One region of the Chungangia koreensis genome, then DNA from elsewhere that is predicted to be linked to it. Evidence: predicted binding sites of a transcription regulator. Region 1 holds the regulator's gene; the other holds the start of a gene.

Evidence for each region. The regulator NrdR, encoded in region 1, represses ribonucleotide reductase genes. The targets are predictions, from matches to a motif close to ACACNATATATNGTGT.
Region 2: the regulator NrdR is predicted to act here: its motif matches at 1,574-1,589, upstream of ACFOZY_RS11995 (vitamin B12-dependent ribonucleotide reductase).

What each region holds. Positions count from the first base shown of each region.
Region 1 covers NZ_JBHSEC010000005.1:155,789-163,562, reverse strand. Annotated here, with positions in the region: gene dnaI (primosomal protein DnaI) at 1-620, opposite strand, end outside; gene ACFOZY_RS05135 (replication initiation and membrane attachment family protein) at 620-1,990, opposite strand; gene nrdR (transcriptional regulator NrdR) at 2,022-2,483, opposite strand; gene speD (adenosylmethionine decarboxylase) at 2,671-3,054, opposite strand; gene ACFOZY_RS05120 (glyceraldehyde-3-phosphate dehydrogenase) at 3,871-4,878, opposite strand; gene coaE (dephospho-CoA kinase) at 4,985-5,581, opposite strand; gene mutM (bifunctional DNA-formamidopyrimidine glycosylase/DNA-(apurinic or apyrimidinic site) lyase) at 5,597-6,466, opposite strand; gene polA (DNA polymerase I) at 6,479-7,774, opposite strand, start outside.
Region 2 covers NZ_JBHSEC010000019.1:552,795-560,568, forward strand. Annotated here, with positions in the region: gene gcvPB (aminomethyl-transferring glycine dehydrogenase subunit GcvPB) at 1-807, shown strand, start outside; gene ACFOZY_RS11990 (rhodanese-like domain-containing protein) at 904-1,221, opposite strand; gene ACFOZY_RS11995 (vitamin B12-dependent ribonucleotide reductase) at 1,622-4,189, shown strand; gene ACFOZY_RS12000 (hypothetical protein) at 4,282-4,710, shown strand; gene aroQ (type II 3-dehydroquinate dehydratase) at 4,775-5,227, shown strand; gene ACFOZY_RS12010 (M24 family metallopeptidase) at 5,220-6,281, shown strand; gene efp (elongation factor P) at 6,297-6,854, shown strand; gene ACFOZY_RS12020 (SpoIIIAC/SpoIIIAD family protein) at 7,205-7,540, shown strand; gene ACFOZY_RS12025 (hypothetical protein) at 7,550-7,774, shown strand, end outside.

The DNA of each region.
Region 1 (7,774 bases):
TTCATTTCTCTCAAAAATTCAGGTACATATACGAGCAATGTCCGAATATGGCGCTCCGCTAACTCATTGGCGAGCGCACCCAAAATATAGGACTTCCCAACTCCAAATTCCCCATGCAAGTATAATCCGGCAGAAGGGAGCTCGTTCGTTCGATCATATTCGTTTAAGAAGTCTTTTGCCGCACGAAGGGCCCACACTCTGCTGTCATGCTGGACATCGACATCTGACAACCGGGCATCCAGAACATCTTTGGACATATACATACTATCGATCATAGAAGATACTTTACGCCGATCATCTTCTACAATCTTCCTTGGGCACCGGATATAATCTACGTCAATTAGTCCTCTATTCAAAACGAGTTTCGGTTCAAACCCTTTCATCATGTTTACACACTGGTCGAGTCCTGGGCACCCTTCGCACTGATGGGATTGGGATGTATATTCGTATAATTTGCCAAGCCCACGATCTACGACTTGCTTGTTGATTTCGTTTGAATGTTCCATTAGAAATTGCTGGACGCCTTGGTCTTCCAGTATTTCATTTTTCATCGCCTCATACCGTTCTGCAAACGAAGGAGCTTTGATAACCCTTTTTAACGTTTCACGGATTGGTTCCATTATTTCTTCACCTCATCCTTCAATACGCCAAGCTCAGCTAAAAGCTTTTTGCGTTCTTCTTCAACATTGATCTGGCCTGAAACCGGCTCCTGTACATTCGACTGTTGCTTTTTATAAAACCATTCAGGCACCTTTTCCTCACGTACTGCCTTTTTAGCGGGTGCCGCCTTCTTACCCCCATCATTTTTCCACTGCAAATATTGTGAATGTTCCTTGCGGGCAAGCGTCATCGCTTCTTTTGCAGTTTGAACATTCTTTCTAATCCAATGGGAAGCAATCTTTTCTGCATAGTTCTTTGTGAGCTTCATGTCAGTACGTAATAAGACGTATTGAAGTAATACGTTCACCACGCCAACAGGCATTTGATGATTCATCACAAGCTGCTGTGCAAACAAGACATCTGCAGGGAGCGGTTCTTTTCCTCCTTGCATATCTTTCAACACTTGAGCAGGGGGTGTGGTTTCCAAATATTGAAGGAGCTCTTCTTCCTTCGAAAGCTGCTCTTTCTGCATCGGTTGTCCGATTTCCGGCGTTTGGACAAATGATTTTTTCAAATAAGGGATGTCCTTAGAAGTTGCCAACTTGTAATAGTCAGCTGCCGCTTTCTTCAAGAGATCCTCGGATATGGAAAAATTATCGTCCAAAGCCAGCAGGACTACTTTTTGCATATCAATAGGTGTAAAGGAATAGAGGAATGCAAGTCTTTTGACGGTTTCCTTTATACGAGCATTGAAAGCCTTTGTCGGAATCATTTGCTCTGAAAGACCTGCAAACAACAATGAAAAATCAAATTCATACTGGAATGGAATTCCCTTTGTAACTTTGGCTTCAGCATATTGGACCTGATCTTGTTTGAATTGGTCCAATCTAGAAGAAGGTTGGAAAACATCTAAAAAAGAACGTGAGATATCTTCATATCCTTCCATCTCAACCTCGGGCTTTAAAAAGCGATCCTTTAATCGTTTATATGCATGTTCCCCTATTCGGTTAAATAAAAAGACGGATAGAAGGGCATCGTCAAAAAATGTTTTTGCATCGAGCGGACCCAATAGTTCATATGTAAACGATCGATTGTTGTCCTCTTCTTTTTTCCATGTCTGCAAAAGACCGATGGCTTCCAGAGAAATTCGGGCTTCGAAAATCTTGCCAATCGGCAAATCAAGTGAGTTCATTAAATAATAATGAGTAAACTCCTTATCTCCAGCCTGTTCAGCATCCGCCCAGAGTGTTAAATATAAACTCATAGCCTGCGCGCCAACTAAGGGCTGATAGAAAAGAGTCAACATTTGCCGATCATAATCAGAAAAAGGGTATGGGAGCCGGACAACAAAAGGATCTGCTGGTTGAACTTCTTTATATAGGGTTATCACAAGTCCGCCTCCTTTCCTTTTTTATGTATGGTCAATGTTCACCTTTTTTTAAAAGATCCTTCAGTTCTTCAATAAAAACATTAATATCTTTGAATTGGCGATAGACGGAAGCAAACCGAACATAGGCAACCTCGTCAATTTTCGCTAAACGATCCATGACCATTTCACCGACAGCTTCCGATTTAACTTCGGAATTTCCTATTCTCCGTAATTCTTTTTCAATAGAAAAGACTACCTCATCTAAGGAATCTAAAGAGACCGGGCGCTTTTCACAGGCTCTGATCAAGCCTCGAAGGACCTTCTCCCTGCTGAATTCCTCACGGGAACCGTCTTTCTTAACAACCACAAGGGGCATTTCTTCGACCTTCTCAAAAGTCGTAAAACGATAGGCGCACGATTCACATTCGCGCCGCCTTCGGATTGATTTATTTTCATCTACAGGTCTTGAATCTACAACCCGTGTACCATTATGATGGCATGCCGGACATTTCATACAGCCAACTCCTGATTCTCAATTTACTTGTAAATAGTATAACAAAAAGAGTTGCTTTGTAGGGCAACATCCAACATTTGTGAATATTTAATGAATGATTTGTCCCATCTTTACTTCGAACTGCTCAAATAATAGTCTTCTTCAAAAATTGAAAAAGCAGAGGAAGGCATCCTCTGCTATGATTTCATTATGCAGTTACAGTCGGTATTAATGGATCAACCTTGACCGGACCCATGCCGCGCGGAACTTCAACCGTTTCACGAGTCTTTGCACCCAGTGCTGCCGCAATATAATTTGCAGCAATTGTCGGATCGAGATGTCCGCACGTATACACATCAATGCTTGCATAGCCATGTTCCGGGAAGGTGTGGATTGTCAAATGTGATTCAGAAATGATCACGACACCACTGACACCTTGTGGAGCAAATTTATGAAAAGCAACTTCACGAATTTCAGCACCAGACTTCAATGCCGCATCGACAAATGTCTGTTCAATATAATTCATGTCGTTCAACTTATCAAAATCACATTCCCACAGCTCTGCAATTACGTGACGACCCATAGTTTCCATGGTTCGCTTCCCCCTTTGACATAATTTTGGTGAATTGCAAAATCATCAAAGTCGACTACCACGGGGGAAAGTTAGTCCAAAGAGGTCCTAACCCTTTAAGCAGTCAGTGTGTACTATTTAGTTCACGAATCACATTATAGGTTGTTTCATACACGAAAGCAAGAGAAAAAATCACGGCTTATTAAATACCGGGTACTAACTGTTGACAGAGTCATCATTTCACTTAAAAATTAGAATATTAACAACCAGCAGTTCCCGCCACTTCGCTTTCCGTGGGCTTGGCTTCGGGCCAACAGGAGGTTGGTCACAAAGGCGTTGCCAAATAGCTACCGGAATCTGCTCCCCAGCAATTTTGCGACAAGCGAAGCGGTGGAGCAGCCAGGACGCGGCGGGTTTAGCCTTTGTTCAATAAATCTTGTTGTATGCGGGGTCTTCAGCTCAAGCTATTCCCACAGGAGTCTACGTGGCAAGAACTGCTTATGTACAAACTTAAAATTTAAAAAGTAATCATAAACTTTCTCAATTCTCATTCAAGTAAACAGAGGAACCAAGTATTTCATAAGTTCCATTATAAATTCTGTGTGTAATTATTCCATTAATTATAAATCTCCAGCGCAAGAAGCGGAAGGCGGCGACTCCTGCGGGACAGCGAGACAGTCCGAGACCCCACAGGCGAAGCCGAGGAGGCTTGGCGCGAGCCCGCGGAAAGCGCCCGCCTGGAGCGTGTGCTCCAGGTATATCTTTACACCTGATTACTATTTTGTTAAAAATCTAAATCCCGGCATATTAAATGCCGGGACTTTCGATAATTTAAATTTATCTCAATTGATTAATTACTTTCTCCGCAAGGTCTGCAACACGAGCAGAATAGCCCCATTCGTTGTCATACCAAGCTAATACTTTCACTTTGCGGTCTTCCATCACCATCGTGGATAAGCCATCAATTGTTGAAGAAAAAGTTGTCGTGTTGTAATCAGAAGAAACAAGCGGTTCCATTGAAAAGTCAACAATCCCTTTAAGTTGTCCTTCCGCTGCTTTTTTGAACGCTTCATTCACTTCTTCAACTGTAACGTCAGTCTTTAAATCTACTACCAAGTCTACAAGAGAAACATTTGGCGTAGGTACACGCAATGCCATCCCATGGATTTTACCCTTCATTTCAGGAATTACAAGGGCAAGAGCCTTTGCTGCACCGGTTGATGTAGGTATGATGGACTGGCCGAGTGCACGTGCTCTGCGCAGATCCTTATGTGGATTATCCAAGTTCTTTTGATCATTCGTGTAGGCATGAACCGTTGTCATTAAACCGTTTTCAATGCCGAATGTATCGTTTAGCACTTTTACAACAGGAGCTAAGCAGTTTGTCGTACAACTTGCATTTGAAATAATATCTTGTGTGTTCAGATCCAATTCGTCATCATTGACACCCATTACAATTGTTTTATCCTCATTCTTACCTGGTGCAGTCAAAATTACCTTTTTTGCACCAGCTTCAAGATGCAATGCCGCTTTATCACGAGAATTGAATTTACCCGTCGCTTCAATAACAAGATCGACGTTCATGTCTTTCCATGGAAGTTTTGCCGGATCACGTTCACTGACGATTTGAACCCGTCTGCCGTTGATGATCAGCGCATCCTCCTCTGCAATTACCTCTCCGTTAAATCTGCCGTGAATCGTATCATATTTAACAAGATGGGCTAATGTTTCGGATGGATAACTTGCATTGATGGCAACTACATTAAACCCATCCTTCTCCATCATTTGTCTAAATACCATGCGGCCAATACGGCCAAAGCCATTTATGGCAATTGCAGCAGTCATGAAAAAACCTCCTGAATATTATGTTATACTGTTAACTTATTTGCATGTAATAGTATAACACATTCTTCTAATCATGACTCCTGTTTGTGATATGTTTCACTATTCTTTATTTTTCAATGTTCCAGAATGCTAATATCTTTTCTAATTGTTGTTCCGTCTCTTCAAGAGATCCGTTATTATAAATTACTGCATCTGCTCCTTTTTCCTTTTCTGATACTGGAAGTTGTGAGCGAATCCTTGAAAGTGCCTCTTCCTCAGATAACTGATTACGTTGCATTAATCGCTTCAACTGGACTTCTTCCGTCACCGAAACAACAAGTATTTTCTCTACATAATGTTGTAGTCTGCTTTCAAATAACAGAGGAATGTCCATAATGACGGTCTTGGCACCATTAGATAGATATTCATCACGTTGGCGAAGCATTTCAGCTCTGATGGCAGGATGCATAATGTCATTTAACATTTTTCGTTTGGATGGATCGTTAAAAATGATGGTTCCTAACTTTGGACGGTCAAGTTTACCATCGGGAAGAAGCACCTCTTCACCAAATGTCTCTACGATCATTTGAAGAGTAGGCTCTCCCTTCTCTACTACCTTTCTTGCAACTAAATCCGCATCTACAATCGGGAATCCCCGATCAGCTAACATCGAGGAAACCGTACTCTTCCCACTTGCTATACTGCCTGTTAATCCGATTATCACCTTTTACCCAACTCCTTACTTTTGGCATGCCGGGCAGTAGACCGAAGTTCTTCCGCCAATTTGGAGACTTTTTGTCGGTGTTCCACATGTAAGGCACACTTTACGCCCATACATTTTTAATCTGTGCTGCATTCCGCCTGCTTCGCCGTTTATATTCCGATAATCCGAAATCGTAGAACCGCCCGCCTCGATACTTTCATTCAAGATAGAAACAATTGTGATAAATAACTCTTCCTTACGTGCTTTACTGATCATTTTCACTTTTCGGGAAGGACGGATTCCCATCCTGAAAAGCGCCTCTGTCGCATAAATATTGCCGCAGCCGGAAATAACATGACCATCCATAATTACTTCCTTTATCGGTTTTTCTTTATACTTTGGCAGCTCACACATGGATAGAAAGTGAGAGAGAGCCATTTCATCGAATGGTTCCGGGGCCATGAGTAATAAGGGTGGATAGTCTTCTTCCGACCGGAGCAAACGCATTTCACCGAACCTCCTGATATCAGAAAAGATTAAGAAGCCTTCCTCCGCCTCAAAAATCACATGAATATGCTTCCGGAATTTTTCTTCCGTTATTTCATCTATTCTATTAACTGTAAACCAAGCACCTGTCATCCCTAAATGATTAACAAAGAGGTATTCGGTATTTCCTTTTTTAAGACGGAAGTATATATACTTTGACCTTCGAGTGATATCGAGGATTTTCATCCCCTCCATCCTCTTAATGAACTCGTCCGGATCAATGCCCTTTAAAATGGCTTCTTTTCCTTCTGATTTTGAACGGTAGATTGTCTCAGAAACCCTGACCTTATTTAAAGTCCGTCCAATCGCGACAGGCCGAAGCGACCGGACCACTCCTTCCACCTCCGGCAGTTCCGGCATAGCGATTCCTCCTTACTTTGTTTCGTACCAAGTTTTTCCGTGCGCATAATCGACCTTCAAAGGTACCTTTAACTCCAATGCTGATTCCATTACTTCTGGTACAATCTTTTCAAGTTTCTTCAACTCTTCCTCTGGCGCTTCGAAGATCAATTCATCATGGACCTGGAGAAGCATACGTGCTTGCATGTTTTCTTTTTCAAGCCTGTCAGCCATCTTGACCATAGCAAGTTTAATGATGTCTGCAGCGGTTCCTTGTATTGGCGTATTCATAGCGGTTCGTTCTGCAAAACTCCTTAAATTGAAGTTCGAGCTTGTGATATCCGGCAAGTATCTTCTGCGGTTCAATAACGTAGAGACATAACCTGTCCTCTTCGCTTCTCGGACGATTTCATCCATATACTCTTTTACGCCTTGGAAACTTGACAAATATCGGTCAATAAACTGACCAGCTTCTTTCCTCGTAATATTCAAGCTTTGGGATAGACCATAATCACTGATTCCGTAGACAATGCCGAAGTTGACCGCCTTCGCTGCACGGCGCATGTTGGAGTCGACTTCATCTGCACTCACATGAAACACATCCATCGCAGTTTTTGTATGGATATCAGCGTCTTCTCTAAATGCCTCTATCAGTTTTTCGTCGTTTGAAATATGCGCTAACACACGTAACTCAATTTGAGAGTAATCGGCGGCAAACATATACCATTCAGGATTAGATGGTACGAATGCCTGACGGATTTTCCGTCCTTCCTCGAGCCGGATCGGGATGTTTTGCAAATTCGGACTCGTTGAACTAAGTCGGCCGGTTTGAGTCAATGCTTGTTGGAAAATGGTATGGATTTTTCCATCCTCATGGATCTCTTTCAATAATCCTTCGATATACGTTGACTGGAGCTTGCCTAGTTGACGATAAAGTAAAATATGTTCAATGATTTCATGCTTACCTTCAAGTTTCTCAAGAACATCTGCAGCAGTCGAATATCCCGTCTTCGTCTTTTTAATGACCGGTAATTGCAGCTTCTCGAAAAGAATGACCCCGAGTTGTTTTGGAGAGTTGATATTGAACGTTTCTCCAGCTAACCGGTAAATCTCTGCTTCAATCCCAGTTAACTTTTCAGCTAAATACTCACCGATCTCAAGCAATTTTTCCCGGTTGACATTAACACCGAAAGCTTCCATATGGCTAAGAATTGTAGCGAGCGGCAGCTCTAAGTCATAGAAAAGATCTAATTGATCATTTTCTTTTAACTTTCCCGTTATCACAGGGTAAAGTTCCCATAACGCTCTGGATTTGCGGCTTGCATGCTC
Region 2 (7,774 bases), on a different contig from region 1:
AACACACTTGGGTTGTTCGAAGAAAACATTTTAGAGATGGCTGAAATCATCCATGGCGTTGGCGGAAAACTATACTATGATGGTGCAAACTTGAATGCTGTTATGTCTAAGGCTCGTCCCGGAGATATGGGCTTTGACTGCGTGCATTTAAATCTTCACAAAACTTTCACAGGACCTCACGGTGGAGGAGGACCAGGCTCTGGTCCGGTTGGTGTTAAGAAAGAGCTAATTCCTTACTTGCCTAAGCCAGTTTTAGTTAAGACGGAAGAAGGCTATCATTTTGACTATAACCGTCCACAAGCAATCGGACGTGTAAAACCGTTCTATGGGAACTTCGGCATTAATGTCCGTGCATACACGTACATTCGGACGATGGGTCCGGATGGCTTAAAAGCCGTAACGGAAAATGCTGTATTAAATGCAAACTATATGATGAGAAGACTTGAACCTTATTTCGATCTTCCATATAACAGACACTGTAAGCATGAATTTGTACTAAGCGGGCGCAGACAGAAAAAGTTAGGGGTCCGTACACTTGATATGGCTAAGCGTCTGCTCGACTTTGGTTACCATCCACCAACTATCTACTTCCCATTGAATGTTGAAGAAGGAATGATGATCGAACCAACGGAAACAGAGTCTAAGGAAACATTAGACGCGTTTTGCGACGCTATGATCCAAATAGCTAAAGAGGTTGAGGAAACGCCTGAAATCGTTCAGGAAGCACCTCATACAACTGTCATTAGCAGACTTGATGAAGCAACTGCGGCCCGTCAGCCGATTCTTCGTTATCAAAAAGCTGAATAAAAATTTGGCGAACCGGTGAAATCATCGGTTCGCTTTGAAATGGAAAAGAAAAAAACGCTGTCAAAACAGGTTATTGCCTGCACTGACAGCGTTTTATTATTTTGATTTCACTTTTCCTGTCCACGTTCTGAAACCGCCTTGAAGCTGGTACAGTTGCTCATACCCTTTTTTCTTTAAAAATAGGGCAGCGCGGGCACTTCCTGCACCATTTTGATCATACAGGTATACAGGCTTGTCCGGACGAATCTCTTTATAACGCATCCGCATTTGTGAGGAAGGGATATTCCGGGCACCTAAAATATGGCCAGCGTCAAAATCCTTCGGTTCGCGGACATCGATTAATTGTGCTTTTCGATACCCTTGAATAAATTCATCTTGGGAGAGACCGGATACAGCTTTCCGAAGACGTAACATGTTGATCAAAAGATAGACGATCAACCCAAATAAAATTCCAGCGATAATATATAGCGTCACAGCGACTTTCCCCTTTCTTTCTCTATTTCATTATAAAAGATTCTATAGCGGTTATTCAATTCCAATGTTAAAATGGTTTTCATAGTTCAACAAAACCTCTTAAATTTCGACTTCTAAACGGACGCACCTCTTGTTAAAAAATGTAAGCAGCCAAGGACCTTTGGCTTATTTTAATTCACCTTCATTCTACAAACCCTTGATAATTATAGCTTGTCTATTATCTTCAAAAAATAGGAAGTAAATTTGAATTGAAAATAAGATTCAATATGTAGTATCGTTGGGTATGTACATAATACAACATATAGTATTACTGCCAATTGGATAGGGAGGAATCATAGTTATGGTATTAGCTTCACACCGTTCACATCCTGAGTTAAACGTAAAGTCTTTGAATGAGGACATCGAGAGTTTCCCACAAGTACACCCGATTACACCGGATATGAAACTTACACACAAAGGCGTATCAAGACTTGTCATGATTGATAGGTATTCATTCAAAGATACGGAGAAGAAAACCTTAAAGGCAGGAGACTTCGTAGTCTTAACGGTCAAAGAAGATCCAAAATTCCCTGCACGTGGTCTGGGTTATATCGTTTCTGTTGATGCAAATAATCGCAAAGCAGAAGTATGGATTGAGGAAGATTACCGAAGTGCGATTGATGATCAAATGGAATTGGAAACAGGCATTGTAAAACGCTCCATTGACGTCATCGAAAAACCTCTTGAAGTATTTTACGAGCAAATTGCTAAAAGGAATGCATTCGGTCTTTCCAGAGTTGAAAAGACGGAAGAAAAAAGGGAAGAATGGTTCAACAAATTCTACGAACAGTTAGTTTCACTAAATTTTGTACCTGCTGGACGTGTCCTTTATGGTGCTGGTTCTGAAACAGACGTCACTTATTTTAACTGTTACGTCATGCCATTCGTGCCGGATTCTCGTGAAGGCATCTCCGATCACCGTAAACAAGTCATGGAAATCATGAGCCGTGGTGGCGGTGTTGGTACAAACGGTTCAACACTTCGTCCGCGCAATACATTGGCAAGAGGAGTTAACGGTAAGTCATCCGGATCAGTATCTTGGTTAGATGATATTGCCAAATTAACTCACTTAGTTGAGCAAGGTGGTTCCAGACGTGGTGCACAGATGATCATGCTGGCCGATTGGCACCCGGACATTGCTGAGTTTATCATTTCAAAAATGCAAAATCCGAGAATTCTTCGTTTCCTTCTTGAACAAACAGAAGATGAAACGATTAAACGATTAGCAAAAGAAAAATTGAAATTCAAACCTTTAACACAGCAAGAAGAAGCGATGTACCAAGGAATCGTCAACTACAAGCAAATCCCAGGTTTAGGTGGATTCAACGAAGCGATCATTAAGGACGCCGAAACAAAACTTCGTGACGGAGGAACATACAGTGTCCACAATCCAGAATTCCTGACGGGTGCTAATATTTCTGTTACATTGACAAAAGACTTCATGGACGCAGTAGAAAAAAATGAAGATTTTGCATTGCGTTTCCCGGCCGTTGAAGATTACACAGAAGAAGAAATGGCAATCTACAACGAAAAATGGCATGAAGTTGGAGATGTGCGTGAATGGGAAGAAATGGGCTTCAAAGTGCGGACCTACCGTACAATGAAAGCTCGTGAACTTTGGAACTTGATCAATATTTGTGCAACATACTCTGCAGAGCCGGGAATCTTCTTCATCGACAATGCAAATGATATGACGAATGCGAAAGCGTACGGTCAAAAAGTTGTTGCAACAAACCCATGTGGGGAGCAACCCCTCGCACCATATTCAGTCTGCAACTTGGCTGCTGTCAACTTAGCGCAATTTGCAGATAAAGAAACAAATTCGGTTGATATTGACCGTTTGAAAGAAACTGTACGTGTTGGCGTCCGTATGCAGGACAATGTCATAGATGCAACACCATACTTCCTTTCTGAAAACGAGAAACAAGCACTTGGCGAACGTCGGATCGGTCTTGGTGTCATGGGCTTGGCTGACCTCTTAATCTATTGCGAGAAAGAATACGGAAGCCCTGAAGGTAACGATCTCGTTGATAGAGTATTTGAAACAATTGCGGTAACAGCCTACGAAACTTCTGTCGAATTAGCGAAGGAACGTGGTAGTTTCCCATTCCTTGCGGGTGAAACGGAAGAAGAAACAGCTGCTTTACGTAAAGCATTTACACAATCCGGATTCATGCAAAAAATGCCTGAGCACTTGCGTGATGAGGTGTTAGCGAATGGAATCCGCAATTCTCACTTATTGACGGTTGCACCTACTGGTTCGACTGGTACAATGGTGGGTGTTTCTACAGGACTTGAGCCATATTTCTCATTCACTTACTACCGTAGTGGACGTCTTGGCAAGTTCATTGAAGTTAAAGCGGATATCGTAAAAGAATTCTTAGATCGTAATCCAAAGGCAGACGAGGAAAACTTGCCGGAGTGGTTCGTAACAGCAATGGAATTGGCTCCAGAAGCCCATGCGGATGTGCAGTGCATTATCCAACGCTGGGTTGACAGCTCAATCTCCAAAACTGTGAATGCTCCTCGCGGATACACGGTTGAACAGGTTGAAAAAGTGTATGAGCGTCTTTACAAAGGTGGCGCTAAAGGTGGAACAGTCTATGTTGACGGAAGCCGTGACTCGCAAGTATTGACGTTAAAAGCGGAAGAAAACTCAATGGAAGAAAATACAGATGTCCAGGAGAAGGTAACTGAGAAGCGTCCAGTCGTATTAATTGAAACGATTCAAGACCTTCGCTCTACAAATGTTACAATCGGTTCCGAAGTAGGCAACACTTGCCCAGTATGCCGTCAAGGGACAGTTGAAGAATTGGGCGGCTGCAATACATGTACGAATTGTGGTGCTCAACTGAAGTGTGGTTTATAAAATAGCGCAGGCTTGTCTTTGGACAAGCCTGTTTTTTTGCGTCTAATTTCTTGGAAAACTGTAAAGACTTCAAGAATGGAGGCGATATTTATATGAACCGTGCAGTATTATTTTGGACATCAATTGTATCTTCATCATTTTTTGTGCTTAGCTTAAAATTCTATGATGTTTTTCATTTTATCGATTGGAAACCGTTAGGATGGTCAAAAAGATATCATGTATTTGAAGAAAGTCCAGGTCTCCTCAGATGGATTGTCTTATTTTTGATTATTTTCATCTTCTCGCTATTACTATATTATTTGGCGAAATGGGCGAAAAAAGCGAAGCCTGCTATAATGTCATTGATTGTTGGCTTAATCATAGCTTTACTAATCGAGTGGATGATTCAACGTCCAAATGAGCTTGGCGAATATTTCAAAGACTTTTCTATCCCTTTTGGAGTTTTAGTACTTATAACGACTCGATTTATCGTGGAAACAGCCATTTTTAATTCTGTTAAACCGTTTTCTGATCCGAAATAAGTTGCTGGATGTTAGGGGTATGATAAAATAAAAAAGAAAATCATCTGGTGAAAGGATCACGGACATGAATATGCTTTTATTGAATGGACCGAACTTGAACCGGCTCGGTAAGCGGGAGCCCCATATTTACGGTAACGAAACTTTGGAAATGATTGAAAATCGTCTAAAATCCTTGGCAAGTCAACATGGGTTTGACTTACAGTGTTTTCAATCTAACCATGAAGGAGAACTGGTTGATCGGATCCATCTTGCGGAAGATGAGGGGTGCGACGGTATTATCTTGAATCCCGGTGCTTTTACTCATTATAGTTACGCGATTAGAGATGCTATCGCCAGTGTTGCTGTACCTGTAATCGAAGTTCATCTGTCCAACATACATAAACGGGAAGAATTCCGCCATACTTCTGTTCTCGCTGCTGAATGCGAAGGACAGATCGCTGGTTTTGGTTCCTATGGCTATGAGATGGCATTCTATTCGTTCCTTCACCGATTCAAAAGGGGAATGGAAAATGGATAAACTAACTAAACTACGCTCTGTCATGAAAGATGAGGGTATTGACTGCCTTCTTATTACAAGTTCCTTTAATCGTCGTTATATGACAGAGTTTACAGGGACTGCAGGCATTGCTGTGATTTCTCAAGAAGATGCAGTTTTCATCACAGATTTTCGGTATACCGAACAAGCTGAAAAACAAGTGAAGGGTTACCGAATTGTTCAACATTCAAAGAGTATCCATGAAGAAGCGGCAACTCAAGTGGAACAAATGGGTATCCGTACGCTTGGCTTTGAAAAGGATCACTTGAGCTATGCTCAATTTGAGATTTATGGAAAACAGATCAAAGCTGAATTGAAGCCAGTATCCGGTCTTGTTGAGAAAATTCGCTTGATTAAAACTCCTGAAGAACTTACAATTTTAAAGGCCGCAGCGAAGATTGCCGACGATGCGTACACGCATATTCTTAGCTTCATTAAGCCAGGATTAACAGAACTGGACGTTTCTAATGAACTTGAGTTCTTCATGCGAAAATCAGGAGCAACTTCATCATCTTTCGATATTATCGTGGCTTCAGGTACCCGTTCTGCATTGCCACATGGTGTAGCAACAGGCAAGGTAATTGAAAAGGGCGATATGATTACGTTGGATTATGGAGCACTGTACAATGGTTATATTTCTGATATCACGCGCACATTAGCAGTAGGTGAACCACCTGCAGAACTTAAGGAAATCTACCACATCGTACTAGATGCACAAATGAAGGCTTTAGACGGTATAAAACCGGGTATGACAGGAATAGAAGCTGATGCTCTTTGCCGTGATCACATTAAGAGTAAAGGTTATGGTGAAGCATTCGGGCATTCCACAGGACATGGTATCGGTTTAGAAGTGCATGAAGGACCTGGTTTATCGTTCCGTTCAGAAACTATTTTAGAACCAAATATGACAGTTACTGTGGAACCTGGAATTTATGTTCCAGGATTAGGCGGCGTTCGAATTGAAGACGACATCATCATCACAGAAACAGGTAATGAACGTTTGACTCATGCAACGAAGGAACTCATCATTCTATAATTTTGGAGGCACACTATGATATCAGTTAACGATTTTAAAACAGGACTTACAATTGAAGTAGATGGTGACATTTACCGTGTCATCGATTTCCAACACGTAAAACCAGGAAAAGGGGCGGCATTCGTTCGCTCGAAATTACGTAATCTGCGTTCCGGAAATGTAAATGAAAAAACTTTCCGTGCAGGTGAGAAGGTTGAAAAAGCTCAAATTGACAACCGCCGTATGCAGTACTTATATGCAAATGGTGATGATCATGTATTCATGGATAACGATTCGTATGAACAGATTGAGTTAAATGAAAGCCAGATCGAGTATGAATTGAAATTCCTTCGTGAAAATATGGAAGTTCATATCATGCAATATCAAGGAGAAACATTAGGAGTAGAACTTCCGACAACTGTTGTCCTTGAAGTAACCGAAACTGAACCGGGTATTAAGGGAGACACAGCTTCCGGCGGTACGAAACCTGCAACCCTTGAAACTGGTTTGACTGTTCAAGTACCATTCTTCATCAACGTAGGTGACAAGTTAATCATTAACACATCTGAATCTGAATACGTATCACGTGCATAACCACCTAAAAGGACCCTAATGAGGGTCCTTTCAGTTTGTTGACAAATGATTAATTATACATAAAAAGGAATGAAAATATATACTGGAGCAAACGTTCCAGGCGGACGCTTTCCGCTTCAGTCCTCTACTTCTATAGTTTCTTTTCAATCCATGAATAAAGCGAGCTACCTATATCGTTCTAAATTTTAAGAGTATACACCAAAGCAGTGCCTGCCACGAAGACTCCTGTGGGAATAGCTTGAGCTGAAGACCCCGCAGGAACCTCAGTGACGAGGAGGCTGAAGCCAAGCCCACGGAAAGCGAAGTGGTAGGCACTGCTGACTGTTTTATACATCTTTATTCAATAGAGAATGACTTTGTCTACAGTCTGTAAGGACCCTAATGAGGGTCCTTTTTTATGTCTAAAAGTTGAAGGTGTTTTTCTAAGCTTCATATCCCCATATCCCCACGCATATAGATGTAAAAACGGAGGAGGAAGCTTTACGGAACTACAAGACGTACTGAGAGTCGCCGGTGTCGGATTAGTCATCGCCTTTTTGCACCTTTTCTTCGAGCAGACAGGAAAGAAAGAATTCTCCTTTTTCATATTTTTCATCGCTTACATTTACATAACGGCAGAAATGCTCCGTTTTCTAAGGCTATTCTTCTCGGAAATCACATCATTCTTCCAATGGCTGTCGATATAGGAGAAGCATATGGAACTCCTAATTTACGTGACCATCATACTCTTATTGCTGCTTTTAATCCGGACCAGCATCCCGGTTTTGCATCCATTATATATTGTAATTTTCTTCTTCCTATTATTGGCCAAGCTGATTTTCGAGTATTTCATTCCATTTATTCAGGAATATACGTCGTTATTAGATTTGCCCTCTGCTCGCCACATCCGGTTGCTCCTATTTTCAGCATTGTTATTTTTT